Regions from separate parts of the Nonomuraea sp. NPDC051298 genome, predicted to be linked through region 1. Evidence: predicted binding sites of a transcription regulator. Region 1 holds the regulator's gene; the other holds the start of a gene.

What was found. Region 1 encodes HrcA, which represses chaperone genes, less so after heat shock. Its sites were predicted from a motif close to TTGGCACTCTCNNNNNGAGAGTGCCAA; they were not measured.
Region 2: a site for HrcA is predicted at 1,461-1,487, ahead of groES (co-chaperone GroES). Genes of this name have one in related genera too.

Annotation. Positions count from the first base shown of each region.
Region 1 covers NZ_JBVJIM010000006.1:77,080-80,484, reverse strand. The annotation lists gene ACZ6S0_RS19905 (16S rRNA (uracil(1498)-N(3))-methyltransferase) at 1-264, opposite strand, end outside; gene dnaJ (molecular chaperone DnaJ) at 261-1,400, opposite strand; gene hrcA (heat-inducible transcriptional repressor HrcA) at 1,412-2,425, opposite strand; gene ACZ6S0_RS19890 (hypothetical protein) at 3,009-3,405, shown strand, end outside.
Region 2 covers NZ_JBVJIM010000003.1:306,704-310,108, reverse strand. The annotation lists gene groL (chaperonin GroEL) at 1-987, opposite strand, end outside; gene groES (co-chaperone GroES) at 1,060-1,371, opposite strand; gene ACZ6S0_RS11575 (class I SAM-dependent methyltransferase) at 1,739-2,980, shown strand; gene ACZ6S0_RS11570 (hypothetical protein) at 3,119-3,405, shown strand, end outside.

The DNA.
Region 1 (3,405 bases):
CCTGTCGCCCTTGGGCAGGCCCTGGACGACCACGAGCCGGGGCCTCGGCGCCTCGACGTCGTAGCGGCGCAGCACGTCGAGGCGGAGCGCGTCCTTCAGCGTCTCGCGCACGACGCACTCGGCGACCGCTCCGGCCCCGTCGGTCAGGTCGACCCGCTCACCGGCCCGCAGGCGGCGTACGGCGGCGGCGTGCCGCCCCTCGGGGCCGCCGAGCGTCAACTCGGGGCCGTCGAGGTCGTGGGACAGGAAGACCGGTGCGGTCACCGGCCGTTGAAGGCGTCGCGCAGCCGGGAGAAGAAGCCCTGCTGCCCCGGGGCGAACTTGCCCGGCGGCCGCTCCTCGCCCCGCAACCTGGACAGCTCGCGCAGCAGCTCCTCCTGCGCGGGGTCGAGGCGGCTCGGCGTCTCGACGTTGACGTGGATCAGCAGGTCGCCCCGGCCCGACTCGTTGAGCCGCTGCACGCCCCGCCCGTACATGGTGATGACCTGGCCGGACTGCGTGCCGGGCCGGACGTCGATCTCCTCGGCGCCGTCGAGCGTCTCCACGGCCAGCACGGTGCCGAGGGCGGCGGCGGTCATCGGGATCTGCACGGTGCAGTGCAGGTCGTCGCCGCGGCGTTCGTAGATCTCGTGGGCCCGCTCGACGATCTCGAGGAACAGGTCTCCGGGCGGGCCGCCGCCGGGGCCGACCTCGCCCTCGCCGGCGAGCTGGATGTGGGTGCCGTCCTCGACGCCCGCGGGGATGCGGACCTTGATCGTACGGCGGGTGCGCACCCGGCCGTCGCCGGAGCACTCCTGGCAGGGGTGGCGGATGATCGAGCCGAACCCGCCGCACTGCGGGCACGGCCGCGAGGTCATGACCTGGCCCAGGAACGAGCGGGTGACCTGGGAGATCTCACCGCGCCCGTTGCACATGTCGCAGGTGTCGGGATGGGTGCCCGCCGCCGCTCCGGCCCCGTGGCACACCTCGCAGAGCACGGCCGTGTCGACGACCAGCTCGCGCGTGGTGCCGAACGCCGTCTCGCGCAGGTCGAGCTCCACCCGGATCGTGGCGTTGCGCCCCCTGCGGGCGCGCGAGCGGGGCCCGCGGGCGCCGCTCGCCGTGCCGAAGAAGGCGTCCATGATGTCGCTGAACGGGAAGCCCGCCCCGAACCCGCCGGCGCCCGCGCCCGCACCGGCCCCGCCGAAGGGGTCGCCGCCCAGGTCGTACATCTGGCGCTTGCTCGGGTCGGACAGCACCTCGTAAGCCTGCGTGATCTCCTTGAACCGCTCTTGGGTCTCAGGATCGGGGTTCACGTCGGGGTGCAGCTCGCGGGCGAGTCGGCGGTAGGCCTTCTTGATCTCGTCCTGACTTGCGTCACGGCGCACCCCGAGGGTGGCGTAGTAGTCGCTGTTTGCCACTTATCGACCTCTTATGATGCAGCCAGGATCTGGCTGACGTAGCGTGCCACCGCGCGTACGGCGCCCATCGTCACGGGATAGTCCATCCTCGTCGGCCCCAGCACGCCGAGCCGGGCGAGTTGGTTGTCGCCAGAACCGTATCCCGTCGCGACGACGGATGTGCCGCGCAGGTAGGGGTTTTCCGAGCCGATGCGCACGGTGAGCGCGGACGGGGTGTCTGAGGAAGTCTCGCCGAGCAGCCGCATCAGCACCACCTGCTCCTCCAGCGCCTCCAGGACGTCGCGCAGGCCGATGGTGAAGTCGGCGCCGGCGAGGTTGGCCGCCCCGGCGAACACGATCTTCTCGTCGTGCCGCTCGACCAGCGTTTCGAGCAGCACCGACAGGATCGTGGCTACGGCGGGCCGGTCTTCGGCCGGCAGCCGCTCCGGCAGGTCGGCGACCAGCTCGGGCACACTGCTCAGGCCGCAGCCGTCGAGACAGGCGTTGAGCACGGCGCGCAGGTGGGCGATCCGCGCGTCCTCCACCACCTCGGGCAGCTCGACGGCGCGCTGCTCGACGCGGCCGGTGTTGGTGATCAGCACGAGCATGACCCGCCGGTCGCTCAACGGGACCAGCTCGACGTGCCTGACGGTCGAACGGGTGAGTGTCGGGTATTGCACGACGGCCACCTGCCGGGTGAGCTGCGCCAGCAGGCGCACCGTGCGGGTGACCACGTCGTCGAGGTCGACCGCACCGGCGAGGAACGTCTCGATCGCCCGGCGCTCGGCCCCCGACAGGGGCTTGACCTGCGAGAGCCGGTCGACGAACAGCCGATAGCCCTTGTCTGTCGGCACCCGCCCCGCGCTGGTGTGGGGCTGGGTGATGTATCCCTCGTCCTCCAGCGCGGCCATGTCGTTCCTGACCGTCGCCGGGGAGACCTTCAGATTGTGGCGCTCGGCCAGCGCCTTGGAGCCCACCGGTTCGTTGGTGGACACGTAGTCTTCGACAATGGCGCGGAGCACCGCCAGCTTTCGATCGTCGAGCACGTGCTCACCTCCTGCCTCTTGTCTTTATCAGGAACGAGGTGTCTAGCACTCTGTGTTCCTGAGTGCCAAGTGTACGGCTCTCGCCCACAAGGTGCGATAACACCGCGTCCCCTCCTGGTCTGGCTTCTTGCGAGGGACAGGCCCCACACTTGCCCACATGACCGACGAATCCCAGCCCCCGTCGTACGGCCCGCCGCCAGGGCAGGGTCCTTACCACGGTCAACCACGACCTCCTCAGTACGGCCCGCAACCCGGCTCCCATCCCGGCCCGCCATCAGGCCCCCAGACGGGCCCCCAGACAGACCCACAGCCGGGCCCCCAGACGGGCCCACAGCCAGGGCAGCAGCCGGGTCCGCCGCCCGGGTACGGCCAGCCGTTACCCTTTGGACAAACGCCACCTTTCGGACAACAGCCCCAATCACCACAATTCGGGCAGCCGCCACCTCCGTTCGGTGAGCCGGCCCCGTTCGGCCCGCCACCTCAGTACGGACAATACGGCCAACAAGCCCAATTTCCACCGCCAATATCTTCCAAAGCCATAAAGCCCAGCCTGTGGTGGCTGGCCGGCGCCTGGGGCGTGTTCGTGGTGTGCCTCGCGGCCGGGGTGGCGCTCTTCGTCGGCGGCGTCGGCGGCGTGGCCGACGCGGGCCCGACCCGTACGTTCGTGTCCGGCGAAAGCGTCACCGTGCCCGTCGACCCGGCCGAGAAGCCCGGCGTGTACATCGCCAGCGACGCCCAGGTCAGCTACGACTGCGCCATCACCGGCGGCCCGGGACAGGCCAGGCTCGCCAAGACCACCGGCACCCGGACGGTCACGACCGGGGGCGCGGTGTGGGAGCAGTTCCTGGTGATCAACGCACCGGCCAAGGGCGACTACCAGCTCACCTGCGTCAACCAGAAACAGGCCACCGTGCGCTACGGCGTGGGCCCCGACGCCCTGTCGGCCGTCGGCGGCGTCGCCGGCGGGCTGATCGCCCTGA
Region 2 (3,405 bases), on a different contig from region 1:
CGTGGTGTTGTCCTTGGTCACCACGACGCGGCGGGCCGTGCCGAGCACCTCGAGGCCGACGTGCTCGAGCTTGAGGCCGACCTCCTCGCTGACGACCTGGCCGCCGGTGAGGATGGCGATGTCCTGGAGCATCGCCTTGCGGCGGTCGCCGAAGCCCGGGGCCTTGACGGCCACGGAGGTGAAGGTGCCGCGGATCTTGTTGGTGACGAGCACCGCCAGGGCCTCGCCCTCGACGTCCTCGGCCACCACGAGCAGCGGCTTCTTCGTCTGGGCGATCTTCTCCAGCAGCGGCAGGAAGTCCGCGATGGAGGAGATCTTGCTCTGGGTGAGCAGGATGTAGGCGTCCTCCAGGACCGACTCCATCCGCTCGGGGTCGGTCACCATGTAGGCCGACAGGTAACCCTTGTCGAACTGCATGCCCTCGGTGAACTCGAGCTCCATGCCCATGGCGTTGGACTCTTCGACGGTGAGCACACCGTCCTTGCCCACCTTGTCGAACGCCTCGGCGATCAGGTCGCCGATCTGCGCGTCCTGAGCGGAGATCGTGGCCACATTGGCGATCTCCTTCTTGTCCTCGACCGGCCGGGCGCTGGCGAGCAGCTTGTCGCTGATCGCCTTGGCGGCCTTGTCGATGCCGCGCTTGAGCGACAGCGGCGAGGCGCCGGCCGCCACGTTGCGCAGGCCCTCGCGGACCATGGCCTGGGCCAGGACGGTCGCGGTGGTGGTGCCGTCGCCCGCGACGTCGTTGGTCTTGGTGGCAACTTCCTTGGCGAGCTGGGCGCCGAGGTTTTCGTAGCGCTCCTCCAGCTCGATCTCACGAGCGATGGTGACACCGTCGTTCGTGATCGTCGGCGCACCGAACTTCTTGTCGATGACGACGTTGCGGCCACGCGGGCCGAGGGTAACCTTCACGGCGTCCGCGAGGGCGTTCACGCCGCGCTCAAGCGCGCGGCGGGCACCCTCGTCGAACTCCAGGATCTTCGCCATTGCTGAGAGTCCTCTCCTGGCGTCGAAAGCCCCGGCCGCCCTCAAGGGCGCCCGGGGCCCGACACATCCGGCCTACTTCTCGATGATCGCGAGAACGTCGCGGGCGGAGAGCACGAGGTAGTCCTCGCCGCCGTACTTGACCTCGGTGCCGCCGTACTTGCTGTAGAGGACGATGTCGCCCTCCGAGACGTCGAGCGGAATCCGCTTGTCGCCGTCCTCGTCCCAGTTGCCCGGGCCCACCGCGAGGACCTTGCCCTCCTGCGGCTTCTCCTTGGCGGTGTCAGGGATGACCAGGCCGGAAGCGGTGGTCTGCTCGGCCTCCAGCGGCTGAACCACGATGCGGTCGCCGAGCGGCTTAACGGGAACCTTGGTGGCGGTCGTCACGATCGGACCTCCCCTTCAGATTTGAATGATCTAGAAGAGGCGACCAGCCCGGCCTGCCGTCGCGGGTGTCAGACCTGCCTCGTCGCACGTTGGCACTCTCAAGGGGAGAGTGCCAACAGGAAACATATGCAAGAGGGGCTTGACAGTCAACACGAACGCGTCTGCTGAGAGCGATCAGACGGGCGAGCGCCCCAGCGGGACGGACCTGCGCGGCGGTGGCCCCGTGACCCAGTCTTCCACGTGCGCGAACGTCCCACACCCGCACCTCGCCGCTCCCGCGCCGTTCCGTCACGGCGGAGCCCTGCGGCGGGTCCCTGACGGTCTCTCATGACAGGGCGGGCGTGCCGTGGCGCTAACGTCGGGTGACGTGGACCTCGACGCCTTCAAAGAGTTGCTGACCCCGCGCGGCCGAAGGGCTCTCGCGGAGGCCGGGGAGCTGACGGGCGCCGACCCGGTCGCCGCCGCCACCACCATGCGCAAGACGTACGACGCCGGGCTCACCTCCGCCGCCCTCACCCAGGCGGGGCTCAGAGAGCGGGCCAGGGCCAAGTTCGGCGCGGACGCCGGGCGGATGTTCTTCACGCCGCACGGCCTCGAGCAGTCCACCCGCGCCGAGGTCGCCGAGCACCGCGCCCGCCGCCTGCTCGCCCTGCACGACGGCGCCCCGCACGGCGGCGCCCCGCGCGTCGTGGACGCCTGCTGCGGCATCGGGGGCGACCTGGTCGCGCTGGCCCGCGCCGGGTGCACGGTGAGCGCCGTGGACACCGACCCGCTGACCGTCGCCGTGGCCCGGGCCAACGCGGAGGCGCTCGGCCTGGCCGACCGGGTGACGGTGGGCGTCGCCGACGCGGCCGAGGTGCGCCCCGAGGACCACGACGTGCTGTTCGCCGATCCGGCCCGGCGCACGGGCAGGGGCCGGACGTTCGACCCGATGGCCTACTCGCCGCCCTGGCCCGTGGTGCTCGGCCTGGTCTCCCGCGCGGGTCTGGCCTGTCTCAAGGTCGCCCCCGGCCTCCCGTACGAGTTCATCCCCGAGGGGGCCGAGGCCGAGTGGATCTCGTACAAGGGGGAGGTCAAGGAGGCCGCGCTCTGGACCGGGCAGGGCGGAGGCAGGCGCGCCACCCTGCTGCCCGGGGGCCACACGCTGACGGCCGCCGGCGTCCGCGCCCCGGTCGGCCCGCCGGGCCGCTACGTCTACGAGCCCGACGGGGCCGCCGTCCGCGCGCACCTCGTGGGCGAGGTCGCCGAACTGGTGGGCGGGCGGCTGCTCGACCCGATGATCGCGTACGTCACGGCCGACGCCCCGGCGACCACCCCATGGGCCGCCGGATACGAAGTGGAGGACGTCCTCCCCTTTTCCCTGAAAAAGCTCCGCGCCGCCCTTCGAGAACGACAAATCGGTAATGTCACCATCAAGAAGCGCGGCTCCGCCGTCGACATCGAACGCCTGCGCGCCGATTTGCGGCTCAGCGGCCCGAATTCCCTGGTCATCATTCTGACCAGGATTCTCGACAAACCCTCAGTAATCCTCTGCAAGGACCTCCCACCTGCCCGAATCACCGAATCCGGCCATCCGTACGATAATCGCGATCTTTCAATTCAGCCCTGACGGACCTTGATCGAAAGGCTAAGGTGGGCGGGCGGGAGTTCACCCTCTATCGCGGTTAGCCGCGTTCTCGCTTTCCCATATGAACCTGACCTACCCCACCGCTGCGCAGCAGACCGTCGGCGAGCGAAGGAGCTTTCGGTGGACCATTCCAATCACACCACCCTTCTCCAACCGGGCGCGTACAACGCCGACGTCGTCCCCAAGAGGATGCGCGACCTGCTCGCCCGCGCCGCCCAGGACCACGTCTACGAGCAGCGCACCCAGGGAGCCGTGCTCGACGAGATCCGCCAGCGGCTCGAAGGCATGGAGTGGCTGCTGCGCGAGGTGCGCGAGCGCGAGCTGGGCGGGCTGAGCGGCACCCTGGAGACGGTCAGCGGGCGGCTCGACGAGATCTCCGCCAAGCCGCCGATGTGGGCGGAGGGCCT